One region of the Streptomyces sp. NPDC047917 genome, then DNA from elsewhere that is predicted to be linked to it. Evidence: riboswitches for the same ligand, from Rfam matches in the RefSeq annotation. Region 1 holds a riboswitch; each other region holds the start of a gene.
What was found. A riboswitch is a leader RNA that binds a small molecule or an ion and turns the genes downstream of it on or off. The one in region 1 is predicted to bind thiamine pyrophosphate.
Positions count from the first base shown of each region.

Region 1 (9,809 bases):
GCCGGGGCACGGCGGCATCATGGACCGGCTCGACTCGCTGCTGCCGACCGCCCCGGTGGTCTGGCTGCTGCTGGTGCTGTTCGTCGGCTCCACCTGAGAACAGGGTCCTGAGCTGGGACTTTACGAGTGAGGGCCCGCTGTCCACAGGACGGCGGGCCCTCACTGTTCTGTCTGCGACACTGGAAGAACCATGCCTAAGCCCGGAGAACTCACTTTCGTCGCGCCCCGCGGAGCCAAGAAGCCGCCGCGGCATCTCGCCGACCTCACGCCCGCCGAGCGCAAGGAAGCCGTCGCCGCGATCGGCGAGAAGCCGTTCCGCGCCCAGCAGCTCTCGCAGCACTACTTCGCGCGGTACGCGCCCGACCCGGCGGAGTGGACCAACATCCCGGCCGGATCGCGGGCCAAGCTCGCCGAGGCGATGTTCCCCGACCTGATGTCGGTGGTCCGCCACATCAGCTGCGACGACGACACCACCCGCAAGACCCTGTGGAAGCTGCACGACGGGACGCTCGTCGAGTCCGTCCTGATGCGCTACCCGGAGCGGGTCACGATGTGCATCTCCTCGCAGGCCGGCTGCGGGATGAACTGCCCGTTCTGCGCCACGGGACAGGCCGGACTCGACCGCAATCTGTCGACCGCCGAGATCGTCCACCAGATCGTGGACGGCATGCGGGCGCTGCGCGACGGAGAGGTCCCCGGCGGTCCGGCGCGGCTCTCCAACATCGTCTTCATGGGCATGGGCGAGCCGCTCGCCAACTACAACCGGGTGGTCGGCGCGATCCGCCGGCTGACCGACCCGGAGCCGGACGGGCTGGGGCTCTCGCAGCGCGGGATCACCGTCTCCACCGTGGGTCTGGTGCCGGCGATGCTCCGCTTCGCGGACGAGGGCTTCAAGTGCCGCCTCGCCGTCTCGCTGCACGCGCCGGACGACGAGCTGCGCGACACCCTCGTACCCGTGAACACGCGCTGGAAGGTCGGCGAGGTGCTGGACGCCGCGTGGGAGTACGCGGAGAAGTCCGGCCGTCGCATCTCCATCGAGTACGCGCTGATCCGCGACATCAACGACCAGGCGTGGCGCGGCGACCGGCTCGGCCGGCTCCTCAAGGGCAAGCGGGTGCACGTCAACCTGATCCCGCTGAACCCCACACCCGGTTCCAAGTGGACCGCCTCGCGGCCCGAGGACGAGAAGGCGTTCGTCGAGGCGATCGCCGCCCACGGGGTGCCGGTCACCGTGCGGGACACCCGCGGTCAGGAGATCGACGGGGCCTGCGGGCAGCTGGCGGCAGCCGAGCGCTGAGCCGGAAGTGGCCCGTGTAATCTGGGCCTGAAATCAACTTCATATTCCGACAGGGGAGCGCCACAGCGCTGAGAGTGCGGCACCGAGGACAGGTCGGCCGCAGACCCTCTGAACCTCGCCCGGGTCATTCCGGGTAGGAAGTTCGGTCATCAACTCATGCTGTTGCGCCCTGCCCGCTTTCCGCGGGCAGGGCCGCGTCTCTTCCTGGCCAAAACCCAGGAGGAATCCACAATGACCACCACGCGCAGGACCAGGCAGCTCGCGGCGTCGGCCGTCGCCGCCGCGCTCGGCGTCACCGCACTCGCCGGCTGCGGAAGCTCCGACGACTCGGCCGGTTCCGGCGGCACGAAGGGCTCGGGCTCCAAGACCGTGACCCTCGTCAGCCACGACTCCTTCAATGCCTCCAAGGACGTGCTGAAGGAGTTCACCGAGGAGACCGGCTACACCGTCAAGGTGCTCAAGAGCGGCGACGCGGGGGTCGCGCTCAACCAGGAGATCCTGACCAAGGGCTCCCCCCGCGGCGACGTGTTCTTCGGCGTCGACAACACCCTGCTCTCCCGTGCCCTCGACAGCGGGCTCTTCACGCCGTACCGGGCGAAGGGCATCGACCGGGTCGCGGCGGACACCCGGCTGGACGCCGACAAGCACCGGGTCACCCCGGTCGACACCGGCGACATCTGCGTGAACTACGACAAGAAGTACTTCGCGGACAAGAAGCTCGCGCCGCCGCAGTCCTTCGACGACCTGGCGAAGCCCGCGTACAAGGACCTGCTCGTCACCGAGAACGCCGGGACCTCGTCGCCCGGCCTCGGCTTCCTCCTCGGCACCGTCGCCACTTACGGCGAGAACGGCTATCAGGACTACTGGAAGAAGCTGGAGCGCAACGGCGTCAAGGTCGTCGACGGCTGGGAGCAGGCGTACAACGAGGAGTTCTCCGGATCGGCCGGCGGGAAGAAGGCCAAGGCGGACCGGCCGCTCGTCGTCTCGTACGCCTCCAGCCCGCCCGTCGAGGTGCTGTACGCGAAGCCGCAGCCGGCGCAGGCCCCGACCGGCGTCGCCACCGGGACCTGCTTCCGGCAGATCGAGTTCGCCGGTCTGCTGAACGGCGCGAAGAACGAGGCGGGTGGCAAGGCCCTGCTGGACTTCCTGATCAGCAAGAAGTTCCAGGAGGACATGCCGCTCAACATGTTCGTCAACCCGGTCGTCAAGGACGCGGCGCTGCCGGAGCTCTTCACCAAGTTCGGTGCGACGGTGGACGGGCCGGCGACCGTGGCCCCGGAGAAGATCGCCAAGAACCGTGAGCAGTGGGTCCAGTCGTGGTCCTCGCTCGTAGTGAAGTAGCCAAGAGCCCCGTACGCGGAACGGACGCGGGCGGGACGGGCGGGACCGGCGGGACGGATGGCCCGGGAAGGCGCACCCGCGCGGCGGGGCCCGCCCGTGCGAAGGCCCGGCGCGGGAGCGCGGTGCGGCTCGGCCTGATGGCCGTGCCCGTCGCGTTCTTCGCGCTGTTCTTCGCCTACCCGGTCGCCGCGATCGTCGGCCGCGGCCTGAAGGTGGACGGCGTCTGGCAGTTCGGCCGGATCGGCGAGGTGCTGGCCCGGCCGGACATCCGCGAGGTCCTCTGGTTCACCACCTGGCAGGCGCTCGCCTCGACCGCGCTGACCCTGCTGATCGCGCTGCCCGGAGCGTATGTCTTCGCCCGCTTCGACTTCCCCGGCAAGCAACTGCTGCGGGCGGTCGTCACGGTGCCGTTCGTCCTGCCGACCGTGGTCGTCGGGACGGCCTTCCTGGCGCTGCTGGGACGCGGTGGCTTCCTCGACGAACTCTGGGGCGTACGGCTCGACACCACGGTCTGGGCGATCCTGCTCGCCCATGTCTTCTTCAACTACGCGGTGGTCGTCCGGACGGTCGGCGGCCTGTGGTCCCAGCTCGACCCCCGGCAGGAGGAGGCCGCCAGGGTGCTCGGCGCGGGACGGTTCGCCGCCTGGCGGCGGGTCACCCTGCCGGCCCTGGCACCCGCTGTGGCCGCTGCCGCGCTGATGGTCTTCCTCTTCACCTTCACCTCCTTCGGGGTCGTGCAGATCCTCGGCGGTCCCGGTTACGCCACCCTCGAAGTGGAGATCTACCGGCAGACCGCGCAGTTGCTCGCCCTGCCGACGGCCGCCGTGCTGACGCTGGTGCAGTTCGCGGCAGTCGGCGCGATCCTCGCCGTGCACGCCTGGACCGTACGGCGCAGGGAGACCGCGCTGAAGCTGGTCGATCCCGCGCAGACCGCCCGCAGGCCGCGCGGCGCCGGGCAGTGGGCGCTGCTCGGCGGGGTGCTGCTGACGGTGCTGCTGCTGATCCTGCTGCCGCTCGGGGTACTGGTCGAGCGCTCCCTGGACACCACCGGCGGCCACGGCCTCGACTTCTACCGTGCGCTGGGATCCGTGGACGCGGGCGGCGGTACGTTCCTGGTCGCGCCGCTCGAAGCGATCTGGAACTCCCTGCAGTACGCGCTGGTCGCGACGGTCATCGCACTGGTCATCGGCGGGCTCGCCGCCGCGGCGCTGACCCGGCGCGCCGGCCGGCTGGTGCGCGGTTTCGACGTGCTGCTGATGCTGCCGCTCGGGGTGTCCGCGGTCACCGTCGGCTTCGGCTTCCTGATCACCCTGGACAAGCCGCCGCTGGACCTGCGGACCTCCTGGATCCTGGTGCCGCTCGCCCAGGCGCTGGTCGGTGTGCCCTTCGTCGTACGGACCATGCTGCCCGTCCTGCGCGCGGTGGACGGGCGGCTCAGGGAAGCGGCCGCGGTGCTCGGCGCCTCGCCGCTGCGGGCCTGGCGGGAGGTCGATCTGCCGCTGGTGCGGCGGGCGTTGCTGGTCGCGGCCGGTTTCGCGTTCGCCGTCTCGCTCGGTGAGTTCGGCGCGACGGTGTTCATCGCCCGGCCCGACCGCCCGACGCTGCCGGTCGCCGTGGCCCGGCTGCTGGGGCGGGCCGGGGAGCTCAACTACGGCCAGGCGATGGCCCTGAGCACCATCCTGATGGTGGTCTGTGCCGTCTCGCTGCTGCTGCTCGAACGTATCCGCACGGACCGGTCCGGGGAGTTCTAGAAATGCTGACACTGGAATCGGCCACGGTTCGCTTCGGCGAGCGGGCGGCGCTCGACGCGGTGGACCTGAAGGTCGCCGAGCACGAGATCGTGTGTGTGCTCGGACCGAGCGGAAGCGGCAAGTCCACCCTGCTGCGGGTGGTCGCCGGACTGCACCCGCCGGACGGCGGCCGGGTGCTGCTGGACGGCGCGGACCAGGCCGGCGTGCCGGTGCACCGGCGCGGACTCGGCCTGATGTTCCAGGACCACCAGCTCTTCCCGCACCGCGATGTCGGCGCCAACGTGGCCTTCGGGCTGCGGATGCGCGGGGTGTCGCGCCGCGACCAGGAGCACAGGGTCGGCGAACTCCTCGACCTGGTGGGCCTGCCCGGCGCCGAACGCCGCGCCGTCGCCGCCCTGTCCGGCGGTGAGCAGCAGCGCGTCGCCCTCGCCCGGGCCCTCGCCCCGAGCCCCAAGCTGCTGATGCTGGACGAGCCGCTCGGTCAGCTCGACCGCGGGCTGCGCGAGCGGCTCGTCGTCGAACTGCGCACGCTCTTCGGCCGCCTGGGCACCACGGTGCTCGCCGTCACCCACGACCAGGGCGAGGCGTTCGCGCTGGCCGACCGGGTGGTGGTGATGCGGGACGGCCGGATCGCCCAGGTCGGCACCCCGCTGGAGGTCTGGCAGCGGCCCGCCTCCGCCTTCGTCGCACGGTTCCTCGGCTTCGACAACGTGGTCGGGGCGACGGTGAGCGGCACCGTCGCCGACACGGTGTGGGGCGAGGTGCCGGTGCCCGGGGGCTCACCGCAGGGGGCGTGCGATCTGCTGGTGCGCCCTGCCGGGGTCCGGATCGGCGCCCCGGACCAGGGGCTGCGCTGTGTGGTGGGGACGCGTACGTTCCGGGGCGATCACGTCGCCGTGCGGCTGGTGCCTCGGGACGGCCCGGAGCTGGAGGCGGAGTGCGCGCTGCGGGACGTCCCCGAGGAGGGTGCGACGGTCGGGGCCGGCTTCGACGCGGCCGAGACCGTGGTTCTGCCCGCCCGCCCCTGACTGCCTGTCCCTGACCGTCCGCCCCGACCTCCGCCCCGGGTGAGCGGTCCGGGGCCGGCGCCCACCGGTCGCGGGAGCCGCCCATCGGCCGGAGGATTGCCGGATGGCCCCGGAGCGCGGCGCCGACCGCCCCTGGGGACCCCCTGGAACGTCCTCGCGGACGGCCCCGGGGCCGTGCAGCGGATCCGGAAGACTCCGGGAAGGACAGGGACATGACCGAGTCAGCACGCGAGGGCATCGACATCACCCGCATCCTCGACGCCCCGCCGGAGAAGGTCTTCGCGGCCTGGACGACGCCCGAGCACTTCGCGGCCTGGTACGGCGGCGACGCCGAGGTGCCGCTGGACCGGGTGTCGATGGACGTCAGGCCGGGCGGAGCCTGGAGTCTGGTCATCGTGGTGCCGGGCACCGAGATGCCGTTCCACGGGGTCTACCGGGAGGTGGTGGCCCCCGAGAAGCTGGTGTTCAGCCTGAAGGACGCCTCCGCGCCCGCCGGCGCCGAGGGCGAGACCGTCACCGCCACCTTCACCGAGCGCCGCGGCGGGACCACCGAGATGGTCTTCCAGCAGCGCGGCGGCAACCTCACGGCCGAGCAGTACGCGGCCGCCGAGGACGGCTGGGAGGCCTTCTTCGACGCGCTCGTGACCCGGCTCGCGTCCTTCTGAGCCCGGCCTACGGCGCCTCGCCGACAGCCCGGCCTACGGCCTCGCCGACAGCCGGGCCAGCGCCCCCGGGGCCTCGTCCACCGTGTCCACGAGCGCGATCCGGGGCTCCATCGCCCGGCCTGCGGCCAGCGCGCGCAGCAGCGGCCAGGCGGGCAGGGCGCGCGTCCAGTGGGCGCGGCCCACCAGCACCATCGGGGTCGGAGCGCCGAGCGAGCCGTAGTAGTTCGGCGTCGCGTTGTCGAAGATCTCCTGTACGGTGCCGGCCGCGCCGGGCAGGAAGATCACGCCCGCCGTGGAGCGGCTGAGCAGTCCGTCCTCGCGCAGCGCGTTGGCGAAGTACTTGGCGATGCGTTCCGCGAAGGGGTTCGGCGGCTCGTGCCCGTAGAACCAGGTGGGGATCGAGACGGAGCCGCCACCGCCCGGCCGGCGCCGGCGCACGTCGAAGGCGGCCAGTGCCCAGTCGGTGACCGACGGGGTGAACGAGGGGGCCGCGGCCAGCAGCGCGCAGGCCTCGTCCAGCACGGCATCGGGATGCGGCGCCAGGTACGCCCCGAGGTTCGCGGCCTCCATCGCGCCCGGCCCGCCACCGGTGGCCACCGTCAGACCGTTCCTGGCCAGGGTCCGTCCCAGCCGGGCCGCGGCCGTGTACGGGGCGCTGCCGCGGGCCGTCGCGTGGCCGCCCATCACCCCGACCACGGCGGCGCCGGCGAGGTACTCGTCCAGCGCGTCGGAGACCGCGTCGTCGTGCAGCGCCCGGAGCATCGAGGCGAAGTTGTCGCCGTTCGCCCGGGTCCGCCGGAACCAGCGGTACGCGCGGGCGTCGGGCGTCGCCGCGTAGCCGCCGTCCGCCAGCCCCTCGTAGAGAGCGTCGGGGGTGTAGAGCAGGCCGCGGTACGGATCGAAGGGGAGCCCCGGCACCGGCGGGAAGACGAACGCGCCGTCGGCCCGCACCTTCGCCGCCGCCCGCGGCTCCATCCGGCAACCGAGGAAGACGGCGCCGGCCGTGTCGGCGGCCAGCAGCGCGGCGCCGCGGTCCGTCAGGTCGACGGACTGCACCCGGTGCCCGGCCAGCGCCCCCCGAGACGACCGCCGCGTCGAATGCGGGGAGCGAGTCGATCTCGGGGCCGGGCGGGGGACTGGTTTCGTCCGGATTGTCCACGCTGTCATGCTACGTAGCCGGGTGCGGGTGCCCGGCCCGCGGCGCGCGGCCTCAGACCGTCAGCGGCAGCGCGGCCAGCTCCGCGATCAGCCAGGTCAGCGGGGCGAAGACGATCAGCAGCGCGGCGGCGCGCAGGGCCGTCGCGGCCCGCAGCGCCGACACCGGGGCGCCGAGCCGCAGCAGGGCCTGCGCCGTCTGCTCACGGGCCTGCCTGGCCTCCAGCGCCGAGGTCAGCAGCGTCGCCGTCGTGCAGCCGAGCACGAGGACTGCGCCCAGCACCGTCAGCGGGCCGAGCGGGCGGGTCGCCGTCCCGTACAGGGCGTAGGCGGCGACCGCCGCGGCCAGTACCGCGCAGACCACACCGAGCGGGCGGCCGATCCGCCGCGACTCGTCCATCAGCACCCGGCCGGCCAGCAGCCGTACGGCGCCGGGGCGCGCCGCCTGGAGCAGCCGCCCGCACAGATGGGCCAGCCCCGGGCCCGCCACGGCCAGCCCGGCCGCGGTCAGCGTCCATCCCGCCAGCACTCCGGCCGGGGTGGCGTCGAGCCTGCCGGGCAGCGGGAGCAGGCTGCGGCCGTCGCCCCGGCTCATGTACGCCTCGATGGCGAGGCCAGCCGCGGTCAGTGCCACGCCCCACGGCAGTCCCGTGGGCGGTGCCGCGGGACCGGGCGCCTCCGGCTCCGTCAGGACCTCCGAGTCCGCCGGGGCCGCCGTGGCCGCCGGCTCGGCGCGCAGCGCGAGCGCGCTCGCCGTCGCCGCGGCCACCGGGACCAGGGCCAGCAGCACCATCGCGGCGGCGAGCGGCAGCGGGGCCTCGGCGTCGAGCAGTCCGGCGGCCGCGCCGTCGAACGGCAGCCCGGACAGGTCACCGCGCAGATGCAGGTAGAACAGCAGCGCCACCATCGAGCCGAGGGTGCAGGAGACGGCGGTGGAGACCGCGGCGAGCACCGCGAGCCGGACCGGCCCGAGGCCCACGGCGGACAGCCCGGAGCGTGGCCGGGTGCTCGGGTCGGTGCGCGCGACCGCGACCGCGAACTGGACGGTGGCGGCGAACGGCACGATGCACCACAGCAGGCGCAGCACGGCCCCGGCGGAGTGCGCCGGATGCCCCGAGGCGTAACCGAGGGCGCACAGCAGCAGGAAGCCGACGCCGGCGGAGGCGGCGGCGACCAGCAGCCGCCGCAGCAGGACCAGCGGATGGGAACCCCGGGCTAGACGGAGAGCGAGCACGCCGCGCGGCCCTCCGTATCGGACACGGCGGGCAGGGCGACGGTGGCGACGCGGCGGCCGTCCAGCAGCGGGACCGTGCGGTCGGCCAGGGCGGCGATCTCCGCGTCGTGGGTGGCGAGCACGATCGTGATGCCGTGCGAACGGGCCGCGCTGGTGAGGGTGCGCAGCACATGCGTCCGGTCGCTGCGGTGCAGGGTCGCGGTCGGCTCGTCGGCGAAGATCACCGTGGGGGCGCCCGCCAGGGCGCGGGCCACGGCGATCCGCTGGCGCTGTCCCTGGAGCAGGGTGTGCGGTCGCTGCCTGGCGCAGGTGCCGATGTCGAGCCGCTCCAGCCACTCCAGGGCGGTCTTCTTCGCCTCCCGGTGCGAGGCGCCGCGCAGCAGCAGCGGAAGGGCGGTGTTCTCCCAGGTGTTCAGCTCGGGTACCAGCTGGGGCTCGGGTGCGATCCAGCCGAACCGGTCGCGGCGCAGCCGTTCACGCAGCCGGGGGCCCATGGTGTGGACGGGGACGCTGTTGAACCACACCTCGCCCTGCTCGGGCACCAACTGGCCGGACAGGCAGTGCAGCAGGGTGGTCTTGCCGCAGCCCCGGGGGCCGGTCACGGCGAGGATCTCTCCGTCGCGGACGCCCAGGGAGACGCCGCCGAGCGCGGGGGAGCCGTTGTGGGAATGGTGCAGGGAGCGCGCCCAGATCACGTCGTTGTCCGGCGGGGCCACCATGGCGTACACCTCGGTTCAGATCGTAATTCCCGTCCCCTGCACGGGGGAACGAAGCCAGGGCCGATCGGTCACTCGGCACCGTAGGGATTCGAACCGCGGTGAGCGCACAGCACACGGCCCGGATGCGCCCCTTCCCACTCGAATGGGCGCATCCGGGCCGTGTGGACCGTATGAGGATGACGGCTGGAAGCCGGTCGAACAGTGGTCAAGCGATGGTCAAGCGACGGGGCCGTCCGGCCGGCGGCCGGTCCGTGGTCGGCCGGCCGGCCGTCACGCCGGTCAGAGCTTGGTCCACGCCTCCGTGAGGACGGTGCGCAGGATGCCCTCGATCTCGTCGAACGTCGACTGGTCGGAGACCAGCGGCGGCGCGAGCTGGACGACCGGGTCGCCGCGGTCGTCGGCCCGGCAGTACAGGCCGTTGTCGTACAGCGCCTTGGAGAGGAAGCCGTACAGGACGCGCTCGGTCTCCTCGTCGGTGAAGGTCTCCTTGGTGGCCTTGTCCTTCACCAGCTCGATGCCGTAGAAGAAGCCGTTGCCGCGGACGTCGCCGACGATCGGCAGGTCGAGCAGCTTCTGCAGCGTCGTGAAGAAGGCGTTCTCGTTGTCCAGGACGTGCTGG
Region 1 is NZ_JBIDCA010000018.1:36,437-46,245, reverse strand. Features, by position in the region: gene ACGF8B_RS35925 (phosphatidate cytidylyltransferase) at 1-97, shown strand, start outside; gene rlmN (23S rRNA (adenine(2503)-C(2))-methyltransferase RlmN) at 191-1,297, shown strand; TPP riboswitch at 1,339-1,455, shown strand; gene ACGF8B_RS35915 (thiamine ABC transporter substrate binding subunit) at 1,529-2,638, shown strand; gene ACGF8B_RS35910 (ABC transporter permease) at 2,776-4,389, shown strand; gene ACGF8B_RS35905 (ABC transporter ATP-binding protein) at 4,392-5,417, shown strand; gene ACGF8B_RS35900 (SRPBCC domain-containing protein) at 5,630-6,082, shown strand; partial or broken gene ACGF8B_RS35895 (LOG family protein) at 6,116-7,241, opposite strand; gene ACGF8B_RS35890 (hypothetical protein) at 7,293-8,471, opposite strand; gene ACGF8B_RS35885 (ATP-binding cassette domain-containing protein) at 8,453-9,190, opposite strand; gene ACGF8B_RS35880 (aspartate aminotransferase family protein) at 9,470-9,809, opposite strand, start outside.

Region 2 (9,809 bases), on a different contig from region 1:
GTCGGGTTCGCCTGGTGGAGTTCCCAGACCGCCGATGTCTGGGTCACGGTCACATCGTCGAGGACCCCGAGCGAACCGATGATGACACCGGCCAGAAGCAGACCGCTCATGTCGATGTGCGGGTACAGGCCATGGATGAGGCCGGTGTTGTCGTCGGTGTTGCCGGTCAGGCTCGCCCAGCCGATGAAGAGCGATCCGAGCAGCCCGATCAGCAGCAACGAGATCAGCGTGCCGATCACCGCGACCGAGGTACGGGCGGTCAGGCCGTGGCACATGTAGAGCGCGATCAGCATGATCGCGCCGGCCCCGACCACCGCGACGAGCAGCGGATTCGAGCCCTGGAGAATGGCCGGGAGGATGAACAGGGTCAGCACGGCGAACGAGACCGCGAGCGCGACCAGCGCCATCACCCCGCGCATGCGTCCCACCGCGACCACGACCAGGGCGAAGATCCCGGCCAGCAGGGCCATCGGGAACTTCCGGTTCACATCCGTCACCGAGTACTGCAGATCACGGGGCGCGTCGGGGGCGTACGCCACGACCACGCCCTGACCGTCGCGCAGCTGACGCGGTGTGTCGGGCTGGATGATCTCGATGAACGTCCGGCCCTTGTCATGACCGGTCGTCACCTCGATCCTGGCCTTCTTGCACAGCCCCTGCCCGCTTTCCGACGGAGGCGTGGTGCCTCCGTCGATGGGCGTCCGGGCCGCGTTCACCTCCTTGCAGTCCACCTTGACGATGTTCACCACCTTTCCCTGCTGGGTCTGCCGGTCGAATCCGACGCCGGTCCGTTCGTGCGGCGGTGCACCCCCCGGCCAGAGGGCCACCAGACCGACGACGACGGCGGTGGCGAACGGGATCAGTACGGCCGCGATGACTTTGCGCAGGTGCGTGGAGACGGGTGCGGCAGGGCCATGGCTGTGCGAGTGGCCGTGCTGATGGCTCTGTGGTTCGTGGTCGATTCGGGGGGACGTCACCGGCCGATCATCGCAAGAAGGGACGGGCCCACTGTTCAGCAGGCGGGACGGGGCGCTAGCGTGGAGGAACCTTTGCACACGCGGGAGCTCGGAGCACCGGGCTGAGAGGGCGCTGATCTCCGTACGTCCGTACGGGACAGGCTGCGCCGACCGCCGAACCTGTTACCGGGTAATGCCGGCGTAGGGAGTAGGTCTCATGACCACATCGGACGCACGCACGCCTGCCTCGAACCAGAGCGACGAGGCCGGGAAGTCCACCGGCTGGCACAAGGGGTACGTCCGGGGCTCGCGCCCGGACCTCCAGGTGCCGGTCCGTCAGGTGCACCTCACCAACGGCAAGGACGTGACGCTGTACGACACGTCGGGTCCGTACACCGATCCCACCGTCGAGACCGATGTCCGTCGCGGGCTCGCACCGCTGCGGGAGAACTGGATCATCGCCCGCGGCGACACCGAGGAGTACCCGGGCCGCCCCGCCCGCCCCGAGGACGACGGGCTCAAGCACACCTCGCCGCGTGGCGGGCTGCGCAACCTCGACGCGGTCTTCCCCGGCCGACCGCGGCTGCCGCGCCGCAGCCGGGACGGACAGCCGGTGACCCAGCTCGCGTACGCCCGCCGGGGCGAGATCACCCCGGAGATGGAGTACGTGGCCATCCGGGAGAACGTCGAGCCCGAGGTGGTGCGCGAGGAGATCGCGGCCGGCCGGGCCGTGCTGCCCGCCAACGTCAACCACCCGGAGATTGAGCCGATGATCATCGGCAAGCGGTTCCTGGTGAAGGTCAATGCCAACATCGGCAACTCCGCGGTGACGTCCTCCATCGAGGAGGAGGTGGAAAAAATGACGTGGGCGACGCGTTGGGGCGCCGACACCGTCATGGATCTGTCCACCGGCCGCAACATTCACACCACCCGTGAGTGGGTTCTGCGCAATTCCCCGGTGCCGATCGGCACCGTCCCGCTCTACCAGGCACTGGAGAAGGTCGACGGCCGGGCGGAGGAGCTGACCTGGGAGATCTACAAGGACACGGTCATCGAGCAGGCCGAGCAGGGCGTCGACTACATGACCGTCCACGCCGGCGTGCGCCTGCCGTACGTACCGATGACCGCCCGCCGCAAGACCGGAATCGTCTCGCGCGGCGGCTCGATCATGGCGGCTTGGTGCCTCGCGCACCACAAGGAGTCGTTCCTGTACGAGCACTTCGAGGAGCTCTGCGAGATCCTCGCGACCTACGACGTGACGTACTCACTGGGCGACGGGCTGCGTCCCGGCTCGATCGCCGACGCCAATGACGCGGCGCAGTTCGCCGAACTGCGCACGCTCGGCGAGCTGAACTCGGTCGCCAAGCGGTTCGGTGTGCAGACCATGATCGAGGGTCCGGGCCACGTCCCGATGCACAAGATCAAGGAGAACATCGACCTCCAGCAGGAGATCTGCGAGGAGGCGCCGTTCTACACGCTCGGCCCGCTGACCACCGATGTCGCGCCGGCGTACGACCACATCACCTCCGGCATCGGCGCGGCGATGATCGCGTGGTGGGGTACGGCGATGCTCTGCTACGTCACGCCGAAGGAGCACCTGGGCCTGCCCAACCGGGACGATGTGAAGACCGGCGTCATCACCTACAAGATCGCGGCGCACGCGGCGGACCTCGCCAAGGGGCACCCCGGGGCACAGGACTGGGACGACGCGCTCTCCGACGCCCGGTTCGAGTTCCGCTGGGAGGACCAGTTCAACCTGGCCCTCGACCCGGACACCGCACGGGAGTTCCACGACGAGACGCTGCCGGCCGAGCCGGCGAAGACGGCGCACTTCTGTTCCATGTGCGGTCCGAAGTTCTGTTCGATGAAGATCAGCAGGAGCATCACAGAGCAGTTCGGCGGCGACGCCGGCTCGACGCCCGAAGAGATCGAGGCCGGGATGCTGGAGAAGTCGAAGGAGTTCGCGGCAGCAGGCAACCGTGTGTACCTGCCGCTCGCGGAGACGGGCGGCAGGACGGCCGACTGACCCGGCCGCCTCAGCGGAGGGGGGCCCGCCAGGCCACCAGTCCCGGCCGGCCCGCCTCCGCGAAACCCACCGCGAACGGCTTGTCGCCGTCGTCCGTCACCAGGTGGATGCTGCACTCCGTCACGCTGTCGCCCGGCGGTATCGTCCGGGCGACCCAGTCGGACGGACAGCCGGGGATCTTCGTGTCGAGGACGAAGGGGGTCTTACCCCGTATCTGTCGACCGCCCTCGGTGAGCAGGCGGACGCGGTCGGCCTGGTTGGTGTAGAGGTCTTTCGGACCGGTGTTGGTGTAGGTGACCGACACGTAGTACGGGACGCCGTGCCGCTCGCTCTCGTTGAGGTCGAGGTCCAGGCCCGCGAGGTCGCCCGCGCTGCCCCGGCGTACGGAGACCAGCGTGGCGGGCAGTTCGAGGACGCCGTCCTCGCGGGCGTCCCACCGGACGCGGACGATGTCGCCCGGCTCCGCCAGCCCGGCGGACGCCGCCTTGAGGCCGCCCTCGACGGGCCAGATGGCGACCGCTCCGCCCTCGTCGAGGTAGCCGTCGGCGTGGTGCGTCAGCGACAGCACGCCGACGCCCTCGGGCAGCGCGTAGGTCACGCAGGTGTTGTACGAGTCGTCGGGCGCCAGCGAGTTCGGCGCGGCGTCGGCGCAGGGCAGGTCGACCCCGCCCGGCCTGCCGCCGCTGACGTGGACCTTTTCCCCGCTTGCCCAGTCGGTGCCGTTCAGTGTGAAGTCGCTGTCGACCATGTAGGCAGCGGGGATCCTCTCCCGACCGGTGTTGGTGACCTCGAAGGTGAGGTAGTGGGGGACCGTGCCCTTCAGCTCCTTGTCCACGCGCGCCCCCCGCATGTCCTCCTCCGAGCCCCGGACCAGGCTCTTGACCGTGAGCCTGACCTCGTACGACCGGTGGTCGGTGTCCGTGTGGACGACGTCCCGTGCACCTGTCCGCACCGGCAGGTCCGTCCAGGACGCAGGCCTCTTCTCGGCTCGCTCCACGGCCCCGCCCGCACCTTGTTCCCCTGTGCACCCGGCGAGGAGGGGTATCGCCGCCGCGCCCATGGCGGCCTTCTTGACGTAGCTGGACAGGCGCATGGACCTTCCTTGCCGCACGATGATCCGGATCCGCCGGAGGACTGACGCATAGTAGGACGTCACACCGGAGAGGGAGGCGCCGGGCCAGTGCTGTCCGCCCTTCTGCTCGATGAAGATCTCCCAGGGCATCCGGCGCGAGCACGGCGGTCCGCAGTCGGAGATCGAGGCGGGTACGGCGGAGAAGTCCAAGGAGTTCGCGGCGACCGGATCCGGCTGCCGGCCGCGGACCGGTCCGGACACGTCGCCGCCCCGGAGGCTCGCGCTTCCGGGGCGGCGACCGGGCACCGGTCGGGTCAGTCCGGTTCGTGCTCGGGACCGCCGAAGTCGGGGCTGGTGAAGTCCGGTGAGGTGAACGTCGGCCGGGGGCCTGCCGACGGGCCGTTGTCCGGGCTGGAGAAGTCCGGCGGGCTGTAGCCGATCTTCGGGATGCGGTTCGCGGAGCGGACCGGGGTGCGCGAGGCGGGAGCGGCGTCGGGATCGGCGAGCGCGTCCCGCAGGAACGGCAGGATGCCGCGTTCCAGCAGGGCGTGACGCCAAGCCTCCCTGGCCCGCGCCACGTCCTCCGGGAGCTCCTCCTCGTCGTCCTCGACGGGCTGGGCCGCCGATCCGTTGCGCAGTGCCGTGATGAGCAGCCCGACGGCGGCGACCAGGATCGCGGCGGCCGTGACCGCGGCGAAGAACCAGCCCGCCGAGACCATGGTGGAGGCGAAGGACGGCGCCGGGTCGAGCAGCCTCAGCAGATAGCCGGCCAGCAGGAATATGAACGCCGCGGTACCGGCGAGCACCGGTGCCAGGACCGTGACGACGGCTCCTATGCCGGCGCCCGACTGATGCGAACGGCCCGTTCCCGGGCCGGGGCTCGCCTCCTCGTCCGTCCCGTCGGCGGGGCCGCGGAGTTCCTCGCGGGCCTCCACGTAGTGCTTGTACTCGGTGGCGGCCGTCGCGGTGATCAGCTCGGTGGCGTCCAGTGCCATGGTGCGAAGCTGCACGGCATTGAGCCGTTCGCCGACCGCGGCCAGATCCGGCCGTTCATGGGCATGACGCAGTGCGTCGTCGAGGATCCGCTCGTACTCGGGTCGGTCCTCGGCCAGCAGGTGCGGAGCGCTGTTCATGTGCATCCCCCGATGCTCCGTCGGGCCTGAGTGCCCGCTGAACGCGAGCAGTTGGGCGGAAACGGAGGAGAGCCTGCTACTGATACGCCGATGGTAGAGCGCCCACGGCACGGGGTGACAGGGGGTTTCCGTAAATAGGCCCAGCGGTCGGCGTGGTCAGGTCGTGGGACCGTCTTCCCGGAAGTGCGTCAGTCATGCAGAGGCAGTTGGACGACCAGTAGCTTTCCGGCCATGGTCACTCCGCCGTCCATGGCGATGGCGAGCCCGTCCGCGTACACGTGCGGACCCTCGACCACGGGGCCGGAACCGTCCTCGCCGTCCTCCGAGCCGACCTCGCCCAGGAGGTACGGAATGGGGCTGTGACCATGGACGATGCGCTGTCCGCCGTAGGCCGCCATCAGTTCCCGGACGGCCTGCGGACCCGACTCGTCGCGGAAGGCGAACCGCTTGGTGAGCTTCCGGAAGAGGTCCCAGCACTCATCGGCGTCGTTGCGCGTGAGAATGGCGTGCACGGTGTCGTTGACGTCCTCGATCGTGCTGCCGTATTCGAGGTACGCCGTCGTGTCGGAGTGCATCAGCAGATGCCCGTCCTCCTCGACGACCGCGTCGAGCCGGGACATCCACTGGAGGTGGACGTCCTGGAGGCGCTCCATGTCGTTCTTCTGGCCGCCGTTGAGCAGCCAGGCCGCCTGGAAGGTGGCGGTGCCCGCACCGGAGTTGACCGGGGTGTCGTTGAAGCGCTTGGCGCCGAGGAGCAGCAGCTCGTGATTGCCCATCAGGGCCTTGCAGTAGCCGCCGGCGGCCGCTGCCTCGGCGGACAGGCGCATCACGAGGTCGATGACTCCGATGCCGTCCGGGCCCCGGTCGGTGAAGTCGCCGAGGAACCAGAGCCGGGCGTTGCCCGCCGACCACTTGCCCTCGGCGTCGATGAGGCCCTGCTCGGCGAGGGCGGCGTGGAGCTCGTCCAGATAGCCGTGGACGTCACCGACGACATACAGCGGCCCACGGCCCTGCTCCGGGGCGGGGAGCGGGTCGGGGACCGTCGGGACCTCCACGGTGTCACCGCGGTTGATCACCGGAAGATCGCGCGCGGTGGGCGTGTACCCGTCCGGCGGCACGTCGCCGGGGACGGCGTTGCCCGGGTGCGCCGAAGGCGGCGGCACCGGGCTCTGGGCATAGGGCGGTACGCGGAAGTCGCGCAACGTCGCCGTCCGCACCACGGGTTCCTGACCGGCCCCCTGTGTCATCGACCCCTCCACCACCGTCGCGCCGCCGTACACCTGACGGGCCCTGCTGGTCGGGGCGGTCCGCGGTGTCGTGCGCCCATCATAGGAATGCGGATCGTGCTCTGTGACGCACCAGGGGTGGTGAATCCGGACGCACGTCGGGTTCACCGGCCGTTTGGTCCGAAATCTACTGATCAATCCCCTGCCGGAGAGCGGGGCGCGCTGACCGTCGTGCGGGGTGGACGGCGTTGCGAGGAGGTCCGCACGATGAGTTCGGTCGGTATGACCTGCTCCACCGGTCCGTCGTGGTCCACGCCCTCGATGGCGTCGATCAGGAGCTGGACGACCGCGGTGCCGATCCTGCGCGGCTTGAGCGAGAGGGTGGTGATGGGGGGCTCGGTCGTCGCGTACACGGTGGACTCGCTGCAACAGACCAGCAGCAGGTCCTCGGGGACGCGCAGGCCGTACCGACGGGCCGCCGCCAGCAGATCGGTCCCGTTGGGATCGAAGAGCCCGTAGACGGCGTCGGGGCGGTCGGGGCGGGCGAGCAGCCGGTCGGCGGCGACCGCGCCCGCGCAGGGGTCGTGGGCTGGGTAGGACTCGTACACCGGGTCCTGGCCCACGCGCTCGCACCAGTGGAGGTACGCGGTGGTGGAGAGGCGGGTGTACGTGTCGGTGGTGGTGCCGGTGAGCAGGCCGATGCGGCGTGCCCCGGCGGCGGCGAGATGGTCGAGCAGGTCGAGCACGGCGGCCCGGTGGTCGTTGTCGACCCAGGCGGTGACCGGGAGCGTTCCGGCCGGGCGTCCGTCCGAGACGACGGGCAGCCCCTGGCGCACCAGCTCCGTGACGACCGGGTCCTGGTCGGACGGGTCGATCACGACGGTGCCGTCGAGGGCGACGTTCGACCAGACGTCGTGGCGCGAGGTGGCGGGCAGGATGACGAGGGCGTAACCGCGGGCGAGCGCGGCGGAGGTGGCGGCTCTGGCCATTTCCGCGAAGTACGCGAATTCGGTGAAGGTGAAGGGTTCGTCCCCGTAGGTCGTCACGGTCAGGCCGATCAGGCCGGACTTGCCGGTACGGAGGGTTCGGGCCGCGGCGGAAGGGCGGTAGCCCAGGCGCTCTGCGACCTCGCGGACATGGCGGCGGGTGGCGTCCGGGAGCCTGCCCTTGCCGTTGAGCGCGTCGGAGACGGTCGTGATGGAGACCCCTGCGGCGGCGGCCACGTCCCGGATTCCCGCTCGTCCTTGCCGGCCGCCGCGCCGGGGTGTGTCCGTCCGGCTCACCTGGTGCTTCCCTGCTGCTGTCATGGCGAGCCGATAGTAGGGCTCGGAGGGGTGGTTGGCCTGGTCGCATATTCACTCGTTGACAGGCACGTTTTTGCATGATCATCAAAGGCCAAATGCCTTGCAAACCAAGGGTGTTGGAGGGCTTGACCGTAGTGTGTCATGCATCGAACCCGATGGGCCTACTAAATGGTCGATGTCTCGAAGAGGTCTCATCTCACCTCTTCGAGGGACGCGCGCCACGGAGTGAGCCACCGGCGCGCGCCGGACCGAAGGGCGCTCCCCCCATTCCTGGTCGCACCGGACGATTGGGCGCTCCGGCCATTCGCAGCGGCGCTCAATCCTCATAAGGTGAGCAGTATTGATGTGTACAGACGATCGAGGAGGACCTGCGGTGAGCGAGACGAGCCCCAAGCTGCGTGCCGAGCTGGACGGCGTCCCCGCCTATGTACCGGGCAAGCCGGCTGCCGCCGGTGGACCGGTCGCGTTCAAGCTGTCCTCCAACGAGAATCCGTATCCGCCGCTGCCCGGGGTGATGGAGACCGCCCTGGCGGCGGCCGCGAACTTCAACCGCTACCCGGACATGGCCTGCACCGGTCTGATGAACGAGCTGGCCGACCGTTTCGGTGTGCCCCTCTCGCACCTCGCCACCGGAACCGGCTCGGTCGGTGTGGCACAGCAGCTGCTCCAGGCGACGTCGGGACCGGGCGACGAGGTCATCTACGCCTGGCGCTCCTTCGAGGCGTACCCGATCATCACGCAGGTCAGCGGCGCGACCTCGGTGAAGGTGCCGCTGACCGGCGGTGAGGTGCACGACCTCGACGCGATGGCGGACGCGATCACGGACCGCACCCGGATGATCTTCGTCTGCAACCCGAACAACCCGACCGGCACCGTGGTGCGCCGGGCCGAGCTGGAGCGGTTCCTGGACCGGGTGCCGGGCGATGTGCTGGTGGTGCTCGACGAGGCGTACCGGGAGTTCATCCGCGACGCCGAGGTGCCGGACGGCATCGAGATCTACCGGGACCGGCCCAATGTGGCGGTGCTGCGGACCTTCTCCAAGGCGTACGGTCTGGCGGGTCTGCGGGTCGGTTTCGCGGTGGCCCACGAGCCGGTGGCGGCCGCGCTGCGCAAGACGGCGGTGCCGTTCGGGGTCAGTCAGCTCGCCCAGGACGCGGCGGTCGCCTCACTGCGTGCCGAGGACGAACTCCTGGGGCGGGTGGGTTCCTTGGTGTCCGAGCGCGAGCGGGTGCAGCGGGCGCTGGCCGGCCAGGGGTGGACCGTGCCGGAGTCCCAGGCGAACTTCGTCTGGATCCGGCTCGGGGACCGTACCGGCGACTTCGCCGCGGCCTGTGAGCGGGCCGGAGTGGTGGTCAGGCCGTTCGCGGGCGAGGGCGTGCGGGTTTCGATCGGGGAGGACGAGGCGAACGACCTGTTCCTGAAGGTGGCCGAGTCGTACCGCAGGGAGCTGTAGAGCGACCGCGCAGACCGCCTGCGTGACGAAGGGCCCGGGCCCCGCACCTCGTTCGTCGAGGCGCGGGGCCTTTTGCCGGTCCGGGCCCTCCCGCTCCTGGGACCGGGGCGTCTGGTTCGGGTGGATTGATCGGAACGTCCCGAGAGGGGTACCCCGCCCGAACGTCCCGAAAGTCTGTGCGCCATAATGCTTGTGAATGTGAACGCGTTCACAAGCGTGTCCTATTTCCTCCCATGATTAGTCGGATTTAAAGGGCAAACTGCCGCTGTGACTACGGCGACGTAAGGAGAAGACGACGTGGAGCTAGCTCTGGCGCCGGAAACCCTGGCGCGATGGCAGTTCGGTATCACCACCGTCTATCACTTCCTGTTCGTCCCCCTGACGATCTCGCTCGCCGCGCTCACCGCCGGCCTGCAGACCGCCTGGGTCCGGACGAACAACGAGAAGTACCTCAGGGCGACGAAGTTCTGGGGCAAACTCTTCCTGATCAACATCGCCATGGGCGTCGTCACCGGCATCGTCCAGGAGTTCCAGTTCGGCATGAACTGGTCCGACTACTCGCGGTTCGTCGGCGACATCTTCGGCGCTCCACTCGCGTTCGAAGCACTGATCGCGTTCTTCTTCGAGTCCACGTTCATC
Region 2 is NZ_JBIDCA010000001.1:260,976-270,784, reverse strand. Features, by position in the region: gene ACGF8B_RS01135 (YibE/F family protein) at 1-977, opposite strand, end outside; TPP riboswitch at 1,048-1,181, shown strand; gene thiC (phosphomethylpyrimidine synthase ThiC) at 1,174-2,982, shown strand; gene ACGF8B_RS01125 (hypothetical protein) at 2,993-4,315, opposite strand; gene ACGF8B_RS01120 (hypothetical protein) at 4,369-5,193, opposite strand; gene ACGF8B_RS01115 (metallophosphoesterase) at 5,376-6,449, opposite strand; gene ACGF8B_RS01110 (LacI family DNA-binding transcriptional regulator) at 6,608-7,720, opposite strand; gene hisC (histidinol-phosphate transaminase) at 8,091-9,170, shown strand; gene ACGF8B_RS01100 (cytochrome ubiquinol oxidase subunit I) at 9,468-9,809, shown strand, end outside.
Region 2: another riboswitch for thiamine pyrophosphate. It lies ahead of thiC (phosphomethylpyrimidine synthase ThiC); the one in region 1 lies ahead of ACGF8B_RS35915 (thiamine ABC transporter substrate binding subunit).

Region 3 (9,809 bases), on a different contig from region 1:
GGGGACCGTGTCGTCGTTGGTGTACGCGGAGTTCCGCCCGACGGTGGTGGTGACCCGGCCCTTCGAGGTCCGGACGCAGCCCGGGATCTTCCGGGAGCGCCCGGTCGGCACGGCGACATGGGTGGAGCGGTGCCGCGCGGGGTCCGGACGGTCTTCACCACCGGCCGGTCGGTGAGGGTGTCGACGGTGACCCTGCCGCCGGTCCGGGCCGCGTGCGCGCCGGTGCGGAGGAAGAGCGAGATGCACCGGTTCCTGGCCGCCGTCCAGGGGGGCCGCCCGCGTTCCGGACGCCCCCGTACGCCCTGCGGCACGCTACTGACGGATCGCCGACTTCAGCGGTACGGCCGGGTCGGCGGCCCGTTCGGGATCGAGCCGCGCCCCCGCCTCGATGAGCTTGCGCCCCTGGGCCAGATCGCGCGGCCGCCCGACGGCGAGCACCGCGACCAGGACATCGTCCCGCAGCCAGCACACCGACCAGGCGGGTCCGGCCGGATCGCCGCGCCACAGCAGGGTGTCGGCGTTCCCGTGGTGGCCCGCGTACTGCACGAACCGGTCGAACTGCTCGGACCAGAAGTACGGCACGGGGTCGTACGCCACCGGCTCCGGGACGTCGTCGGCCGCCGCGCCGATGATGTTGGCGGCGGCGGTGCGCGGGCCCTGGAGCGCGTTGTCCCAGTGGTGGACGAGCAGGCGTTCGCCGTACCGGGCGGAGGGGAACGAGGCGCAGTCGCCCACCGCGTACACATCGGGCGCCGAGGTGCGCAGCGCCTCGTCGGCGGTCACCGATCCGTCGGGGCCGAGCGCGATGCCCGAACCGGCCAGCCAGCCGGTGGCGGGGCGGGCGCCGATTCCGACGACGACCGCTCCGGCCGGGACGGTACGCCCGTCCGCGAGGACCACCCGGCCCGGCTCGATGCGCTCGACCCGGGCCCCGGTGAGGAGTTCGGCGCCGGTCTGCGCGTACCAGGCGGCCATCGGGGCGGCGACCTCCGCGGGCATGGCGCCCGCCAGGGGCCGGTCGGCGGCCTCGACGACGGTGACCGCGCAGCCGGCGGCGCGGGCCGCGGTGGCGAACTCGGCGCCGATCCAGCCCGCGCCGACGACCACGACGCCGTGCTGCTCGTCGAGGACCGGCCGCAGCCGTGCCGCGTCGTCGAGGGTGCGCAGCAGATGGACGCCGGGAACGCCCTCGGTGCCGGGCAGGACGACCGGTTCGGCACCGGTCGCGATCACCAGGGCGTCGTAGGGAACGGGCCCTTCCGGGGTGTCCAGTTCGTGCGCGTCCGGCCGGACACCGGTCACCTCACGCCCCAGGTGCAGCTCGATCTCCAGCGCCTCGAAGTCGATGTCGAAGGCGGAGTCCTCGGCCTTGCCGAGCAGCACCGCCTTGGACAGCGGGGGGCGGTCGTAGGGCTGGTGCGGTTCCGCGCCGATCAGGGTGACGGGGCCGGTGAAGCCCTGTTCCCGCAGGGCCACCGCGGTCTGCACCCCGGCCATGCCCGCGCCGACGACGACGACGCGGCGTCCTGTCCGCCGGTCCGGCTGCTCTGACTGCTGCTGATCGCTCACCCGTACACCATAAGCACCTGATTGATCGTCAGGAAAGGGTGGGTTGCCCGACCCTGCTCGTCCCGCCGCCCTGCCGCGGCTCCCGCTCCCACCACTTGTCCGGCCGGATCCGGCCGTCCTCCCGGTGCGGGCGATGACGTCGGGCGGGCGGGCCGTGTGACAGCTCCCGCACCGGTCCGGTGGGGGCGGGGTTTAGGGTGGCCGACGTAAGACACTCGCGGGAGCCCGGACGCACCGGGCTGAGAGGGAGGCTGGGCGGCCTCCGACCGTACGAACCTGATCCGGGTCATGCCGGCGAAGGGAGGGGCTGGAAGCCCATGCGTTCTTCTCGGAACGGGAACGGATCCGATGTCCTCGTCATCGGGGGCGGGATCATCGGCCTGGTGACGGCCTGGCGGGCCGCTCAGCGCGGACTGCGTACGGCGGTGGCCGACCCCGAACCGGGTGGCGGCGCCGCCCGGGTGGCGGCCGGCATGCTGGCCGCCGTCACCGAACTCCACTACGGCGAACAGCTGCTGCTGGGCCTCAACGTCGCCTCGGCCGCCCGCTATCCGGCCTTCGTGGCCGAGCTGGAAGAGGCGAGCGGCCAGGAGACCGGCTTTCGCACCTGCGGCACGCTGGCCGTCGCGCTGGACTCCGACGACCGTGCCCATCTGCGGGATCTGCATGCCCTCCAGCAGCGTTCGGGCCTCGAATCGGAGTGGCTCACCGGCCGTGAGTGCCGTCGGCTGGAGCCGATGCTCGCGCCGGGCGTCCGGGGCGGCCTGCGGGTCGACGGCGACCACCAGATCGATCCCCGCCGGCTGGCCGCCGCCCTGCTGACCGCCTGTGAACGGGCCGGGGTGGTCTTCCACCGCGGCTGGGTGGAGCGGCTGGGCGTGGTGGGCGGCAGGGCCTCCGGGGCGGTGCTCGCCGGAGGTACGGAGCTGGCCGCCGACCAGGTCGTGCTCGCCGCGGGGAGCCTCAGCGGGCGGCTGCCCGGGCTGCCGGACGAGGTGGTGCCACCGGTCCGGCCGGTGAAGGGCCAGGTGGTGCGGCTGACCGTGCCCGCCGGGTACGCGCCGTTCCTGAGCCGGACGATCCGGGCAGTGGTCCGGGGCGGCCACGTCTACCTCGTACCGCGCGAGAACGGCGAGCTGGTCGTCGGTGCCACCAGCGAGGAGATGGGCTGGGACACCGCGGTCACCGCGGGCGGGGTCTACGAGCTGCTGCGCGACGCCCACGAGCTGGTCCCCGGCATCACCGAACTGCCGCTCACCGAGACCCTGGCCGGCCTGCGCCCCGCCTCCCCCGACAACGCCCCGCTGCTGGGCCCCACCGCCCTGCCCGGCCTCCACCTCGCCACCGGCCACCACCGCAACGGGGTGCTGCTCACCCCCATCACCGGCGACGTCATGGCGGAGTTCCTCACCGGCGGCGAGCCGCCCGAGCCGGCCCGCCCCTTCACCCCGCACCGTTTCGCCTCCGCCACCGCCTCCGTACGTCAGGAGCAGCCCGCATGACCGAGTCCGCACCGCCCACCGTGTCCGTGAACGGCGAGGCCCGTCCGGTCGCCGCCGGCACCACCCTGGCATCGCTCGTCGCCTCGCTCACCACCGCGCACACCGGTGTCGCGGCCGCCGTCAACGAGACCGTCGTACCGCGCGGCCGGTGGTCCACCGCCGTGCTCCGTGACGGCGACCGCGTCGAGGTCCTGACCGCCGTCCAGGGAGGCTGACCGTGTCCGACGACCTCTTCACCCTCGGCGGCACCGCGTTCGGCTCCCGGCTGATCATGGGTACGGGCGGGGCGGCCGGCCTCGACGTGCTGGAGCGCTCGCTGACCGCCTCCGGCACCGAGCTGACCACCGTCGCGATGCGCCGCCTCGACCCGACCGTCCAGGGCTCGGTGCTCTCCGTCCTGAAGCGGCTCTCCATCCGCGTGCTGCCGAACACGGCGGGGTGCTTCACCGCGGGTGAGGCCGTGCTGACCGCCCGGCTGGCCCGCGAGGCGCTCGGCACCGACTGGATCAAGCTGGAGGTGGTGGCGGACGAGCGGACCCTGCTGCCCGATCCGATCGAGCTGCTGGACGCCGCGGAGATCCTGGTGGACGACGGCTTCACCGTGCTGCCGTACACCAATGACGACCCGGTGCTGGCGCGCCGGCTCCAGGACGTGGGGTGCGCGGCGGTGATGCCGCTCGGCTCCCCCATCGGCTCCGGGCTCGGCATCCGCAATCCGCACAACTTCCGGCTGATCGTCGAACAGGCCCGGGTGCCGGTGATCCTGGACGCGGGCGCCGGGACGGCCTCCGACGCGGCGCTCGCGATGGAGCTGGGGTGTGCGGCGGTGATGCTGGCGTCCGCGGTGACCCGGGCCCAGGAGCCCGAGCTGATGGCGGCGGCGATGCGTCACGCGGTGGAGGGCGGGCGGCTGGCGTACCGGGCCGGCCGGATTCCGCGCCGCCACTTCGCCGAGGCGTCGTCGCCGGTGGAGGGGCGGGCGGTGCTGGACCCGGAGCGCCCGGCCTTCTGAGCCGCCGGTACGGCGGTGGAACGCGTGTTCCTGTCACGGCTCGGCTTCAGTACGGCCCCGGGACCGCCCCGGCCCGTGGGTCGTGTCCGTGGCGGCTCGTAGACTCGCCTGCGTGGATACGACCCTCCAGGACCCTCTTGTCGGGCAGCTGCTCGACGGCCGCTACCGCGTCGATGCCCGCATCGCCGTGGGCGGCATGGCCACGGTCTACCGGGCCGTGGACACCCGGCTGGACCGGGTGCTCGCCCTCAAGGTGATGCACCCGGCGCTGGCGACCGACGCCTCGTTCGTCGAGCGCTTCATCCGCGAGGCCAAGTCGGTGGCCCGGCTCGCGCACCCCAATGTGGTCGCGGTCTTCGACCAGGGCGCCCAGGGGCAGTACGTCTACCTGGCGATGGAGTACGTCGCGGGCTGCACGCTGCGCGACGTGCTGCGCGATCGCGGCGCCCTCCAGCCGAGGGCCGCGCTGGACATCCTGGAGCCGGTCCTCGCCGCGCTCGGCGCCGCACACCGGGCGGGGTTCGTGCACCGCGACATGAAGCCGGAGAACGTCCTGATAGGGGACGACGGCCGGGTCAAGGTGGCCGACTTCGGCCTCGTGCGCGCGGTGGGCACCGTCACCAACACCACCGGGTCCCTCCTGGGCACGGTCTCCTATCTCGCCCCCGAGCAGATAGAGAACGGCACGGCGGACACCCGCACCGACGTGTACGCCTGCGGCGTCGTGCTGTACGAGATGCTGACCGGCTCCAAGCCGCACGGCGGCGACACCGCCGCCCAGGTGCTCTACCAGCACCTCAACGAGCCCGTTCCGGCGCCGTCGGCCGCCGTCCCGGGGCTCCCGGCCGGGCTGGACGACCTGGTGGCGAGCGCCACCGCCCGCAATCCCGAGGGCCGCCCGTTCGACGCGGTGGCGCTGCTCGCCGAGACCCGTGCGGCCCGCTCCGGCCTCACCGACGCCCAGCTGGACGCCGTGCCGCCGCAGGCCACCGCCGAGACGCACGACGCCGCCGAGGACCGCACCAGCGTGATCCCGCGGCTGCTCCCGGCCGGCCAGGGCGTCTCGCACCACACCAGTCGGCTGGAGGTGCCCCCGCCCACCGCGCCGCAGGACCGGCGCCGCCGCGGTCCGCGGCGCTCGGTGGTCGCCGTGGTCGTCGGCGTGCTGCTGGCGCTGGGGATCGGCACCGGTGTCTGGTACATCAACTCCGGGCAGTTCACCCAGGTCCCCCTGCTGCTCGGCCAGACCGAGAAGGACGCCCGGCAGCGGCTCTCGAAGGCCGGCCTGGAGCTCAAGGGCGTCGAGCGGGCGTACAGCGACACCGTGGACCGCGGCAAGGTCATCAGCAGCGATCCGGGGTCCGGCGAACGCGTCAGGGGCAACGACGCGGTGAAGCTCGTCGTCTCGCGCGGCCCCGAGATCGTGAAGGTGCCCGACGTCCGGGACCTCTCGCTCGCCGACGCCAGGCGTGAGCTGAAGAAGGCCGGCCTGGTACCGGGCATGGTCACCAAGGAGTTCAGCGACGGGACGGTCCGGGGCGACGTGATCCGTACGGACCCGGCGGCGGGCACCGAGCGCCACCCGGACTCGGCGGTCGCCCTCCATGTCAGCAAGGGCGCCCCGGTGGACGTCCCGGACGTCAGCGGGCTGTCCGTCGCGGACGCCACCGCCACGCTGGCGGACGAGGGGCTCAAGGCCAAGGTGCTGCCCGGCCGGGTCCATTCCCCCGAGGACGCGGGCGACATCGCCCGGCAGTCGCCGGGCGCGGGTGCCGAGGCCGCCGAGGGCGACACCATCGAGCTCACGGTCTCCGACGGGCCGCGGATGATCGACGTCCCCGACGTCACCGGGAAGGACGTCGACGAAGCCACCAGCGAGCTGAAGGACGCGGGCTTCGAGGTCAAGGTCGACCGTCCGTTCCTGTCCTTCAGCGACACCGTCGCGAGCCAGTCCGTCGACGGCGGCGAGCAGGCCGCCGAGGGCAGCACCATCACCATCAAGACCAAGGGACTCTAGATCCATATGCGCAACCCAGTCGGCGGCCACATCCCGGTGGCCGGCGGCCTCGCCAAGGTCGGCCTCCCCTACGCCCGCGAGATGGGGGCGGAGGCCGTCCAGGTCTTCGTCGCCAATCCGCGCGGCTGGGCGACCCCGGTCGGAAGTCCGGCCCAGGACGAGCGGTTCCGCGCCGAGTGCGCCGCCGCGTCCATGCCGGCGTACGTGCACGCCCCGTATCTGATCAACTTCGGATCGCACACCGGGGCGACCGTGGAGAAGTCGGTGGACTCGCTGCGCCACTCGCTGCGCCGGGCCCGCGAGATCGGCGCCCTGGGCGTCGTGGTGCACACCGGGTCGGCGACCGGCGGGCGGCCGCGCGAGCAGGCCCTCGCGCAGGTGCGCACGCACATGCGGCCGCTGCTGGACGAGCTGACGCACGACGACGACCCGTATCTGCTGCTGGAGTCGACCGCCGGGCAGGGGTTCTCGCTCTGCTCGCGGACCTGGGACTTCGGCCCGTACTTCGACGCGCTCGACGCCCATCCCAGGCTCGGCATCTGCCTCGACACCTGCCACATCTACGCGGCGGGCCACGACCTGACCGGGCCGGTGGGCATGCGGCAGACCCTGGACCAGCTGGTGGCGACGGTCGGCGAGGGCCGGCTGAAACTGATCCACGCCAATGACTCCAAGGACGTGGTGGGAGCCCACAAGGACCGGCACGAGAACATCGGCGCCGGGCACATCGGCGAGGAACCCTTCCGCGAGCTCTTCTCGCACCCGGCGACCGAAGGCGTACCGCTGATCATCGAGACGCCGGGCGGCAAGGAAGGCCACGCGGCGGATGTGGCGCGGCTGAAGGGGCTGCGCGACCTGGACCGACGGAGCTCCCCGACCCATTGAGGAATACCCCAGGGGGGTATACGGTTCCTGCTGTCGGCAGGAACCGTTACTCGACGTCCGGGGGTTCACCATGCAGCACGGCACACACCACGAACACGACGGCCGGCCCGTCAGCCATGCGGATCACGCCGCACACACCACCTCCCATCACCCCGGCGGGGTCGGCTGGTCCATGGCCGCCAGGGCCACGCTGCACTGCCTCACCGGCTGCGCCATCGGCGAGATCCTCGGCATGGTGATCGGCACGGCGCTCGGCTGGGGCAACACGGAGACGATGGTCCTCGCGATCGTCCTGGCCTTCTTCTTCGGCTACTCGCTGACCCTGCGCTCCGTCCTGAAGGCCGGCGTCGACTTCCGTACGGCGCTGAGAGTCGCCTTCGCCGCCGACACCCTGTCCATCGCGGTGATGGAGCTGATCGACAACGGCGTGATCGCGCTGTGGCCGGGCGCCATGGACGCCACACTCGCCGACACGCTGTTCTGGGGCGCCCTCGCGATCTCGCTCGCCGTCGCCTTCGTCGTCACCACACCGGTCAACAAGTGGATGATCGGCCGGGGCAAGGGGCACGCGGTGGTGCACCAGTACCACCACTGAGGAGCGCCACGGGGCCGGACGGGACGGGACGGACCGGCCCCGGGAGCCGCCGGGATCAGAGCTCGGGGCCGTCCCCGGGCTCTTCCTGGTAGGAGTACCGCTGCTCGCTCCACGGGTCACCGATGTTGTGGTACCCGCGCTCCTCCCAGAAGCCCCGGCGGTCGGCCGTCATGTACTCGACGCCCCGGACCCACTTGGGCCCCTTCCAGGCGTAGAGGTGCGGCACGACGAGGCGGAGCGGGAATCCGTGCTCGGCGGTGAGCAGTTCCCCGCCCTTGTGGGTGGCGAAAAGTGTTCGGTCCGAGGCGAAGTCGGAGAGCCGCAGATTCGAGCTGAATCCATACTCGGCCCAGACCATCACATGGGTGACGTTCGGCGCGGGCGGCGCGAGTTCCAGAACCGTACGGGCGAGGACTCCGCCCCATTCGGCACCGATCATGCTGAATTTGGTGACGCAATGCAGGTCGGCGACGACCGAGGCGAACGGCAGCACCGAGAATTCCTGATGGTTCCAGCAGTGCTTCTCGCCGTCCGCGGTGGCCCCGAAGACCCGGAACTCCCAGCGGTCCGGCTTGAACTTCGGCACGGGCCCGTAGTGGGTAACCGGCCAACCGCGCTGGAGTCGCTGGCCCGGCGGAAGCTCGGACTGCTCTGACGCGCGTTGTTCCCGGCTTTCCGGCTGACCCATGTCTCCATGGTGACAGACAGGCAGGGGTGGTCCCGACCAGGGCGGGGGGCGATTCGGACAACTCACAGTAAGCCTGCACTTACTGGACGGTCATCGGGTGCGATGCGAAGATGCGGCCAACTTGCCCAGTTCACCGGTTGGAAGGAGCCTGTGCGATGCAGGGCGACCCCGAGGTCCTTGAGTTCCTGAACGAGCAGCTGACCGCAGAATTGACTGCCATCAACCAGTACTTCCTGCATGCGAAGATGCAGGACAACTTCGGCTGGACGAAACTCGCGAAGTACACCCGCTCCGAGTCGTTCGACGAGATGAAGCACGCCGAGATCCTCACGGACCGGATCCTCTTCCTCGACGGACTGCCCAACTACCAGCGGCTGTTCCATGTGCGGGTGGGCCAGACGGTCACCGAGATGTTCCAGGCGGACCGTCAGGTCGAGGTGGAGGCGATCGACCGCCTCAAGCGCGGGATCGAGCTGATGCGCGGCAAGGGCGACATCACGTCCGCGAACATCTTCGAGTCGATCCTGGCGGACGAGGAGCACCACATCGACTATCTCGACACCCAGCTGGAACTGGTCGAGAAGCTCGGTGAGCCGCTCTACATCGCCCAGCTGATCGAGCAGCCGGACAGCTAGGACCCATCGGCCGGCACCGGCGAAACGATCAGGCCGCGTCGGGAAGCGCGATTCCCGGCGCCGTGCCGGGGGCGATGCCCGGTTCGGTTTCGGGGCCCGTCACGGCGTCGGCGCCGGGCATCCGCTTGCCGTCGAGCAGTTCGCGGCGCGGGCAGGCACCGCGGCCGAGCATCGCCTGGATGGCCCGGACGCAACCGCCGCAGTCCGTGCCCGCCTTGCAGGCGGAGGCTATCTGCCGGGGCGTGCAGGCCCCGGCGTCCGCATGCTCCTTGACCTGCTTCTCCGTGATGCCGAAGCATGAGCAGACGTACACGCGGTTCACCTCCCGGCGGGATCGGGTCGTTCGCTGCCACCCCGTTTATCGGTGAGGCTAACCTAACCTTACCCGGCGCTCAGAGGCGTTAAAAGCCTCCGGACGCCCTGTGGGGCACGGATCACATCGATCCGTGCCCCACAGTCGTACGTCCGCTGCCTGCGGTGATGCCTACTGGTCCCGGTACATCTCGGCGACCAGGAACGCCAGGTCGAGGGACTGGCTGCGGTTGAGCCGCGGGTCGCAGGCCGTCTCGTAGCGCTGGTGCAGGTCGTCCACGAAGATCTCGTGTCCGCCGCCCACGCACTCGGTGACGTCGTCACCGGTGAGCTCGACGTGGATGCCGCCCGGGTGGGTACCGAGGCCCTTGTGCACCTCGAAGAAGCCCTTGACCTCGTCCAGGACGTCGTCGAAACGGCGCGTCTTGTGGCCGGAGGCGGCCTCGAAGGTGTTGCCGTGCATCGGGTCGGTCACCCACGCCACGGTGGCGCCGGAGGCGGTGACCTTCTCGACCAGGGCCGGGAGCTTGTCGCGGACCTTGTCGGCGCCCATCCGGACGATGAAGGTCAGCCGGCCGGGCTCGCGCTCGGGGT
Region 3 is NZ_JBIDCA010000005.1:378,397-388,205, forward strand. Features, by position in the region: gene ACGF8B_RS14505 (NAD(P)/FAD-dependent oxidoreductase) at 313-1,569, opposite strand; TPP riboswitch at 1,777-1,889, shown strand; gene thiO (glycine oxidase ThiO) at 1,887-3,071, shown strand; gene thiS (sulfur carrier protein ThiS) at 3,068-3,286, shown strand; gene ACGF8B_RS14520 (thiazole synthase) at 3,289-4,083, shown strand; gene pknB (Stk1 family PASTA domain-containing Ser/Thr kinase) at 4,196-6,100, shown strand; gene ACGF8B_RS14530 (deoxyribonuclease IV) at 6,107-6,985, shown strand; gene ACGF8B_RS14535 (DUF4396 domain-containing protein) at 7,056-7,580, shown strand; gene ACGF8B_RS14540 (sulfite oxidase-like oxidoreductase) at 7,636-8,268, opposite strand; gene bfr (bacterioferritin) at 8,424-8,903, shown strand; gene ACGF8B_RS14550 (bacterioferritin-associated ferredoxin) at 8,932-9,216, opposite strand; gene ACGF8B_RS14555 (class II 3-deoxy-7-phosphoheptulonate synthase) at 9,388-9,809, opposite strand, start outside.
Region 3: another riboswitch for thiamine pyrophosphate. It lies ahead of thiO (glycine oxidase ThiO); the one in region 1 lies ahead of ACGF8B_RS35915 (thiamine ABC transporter substrate binding subunit).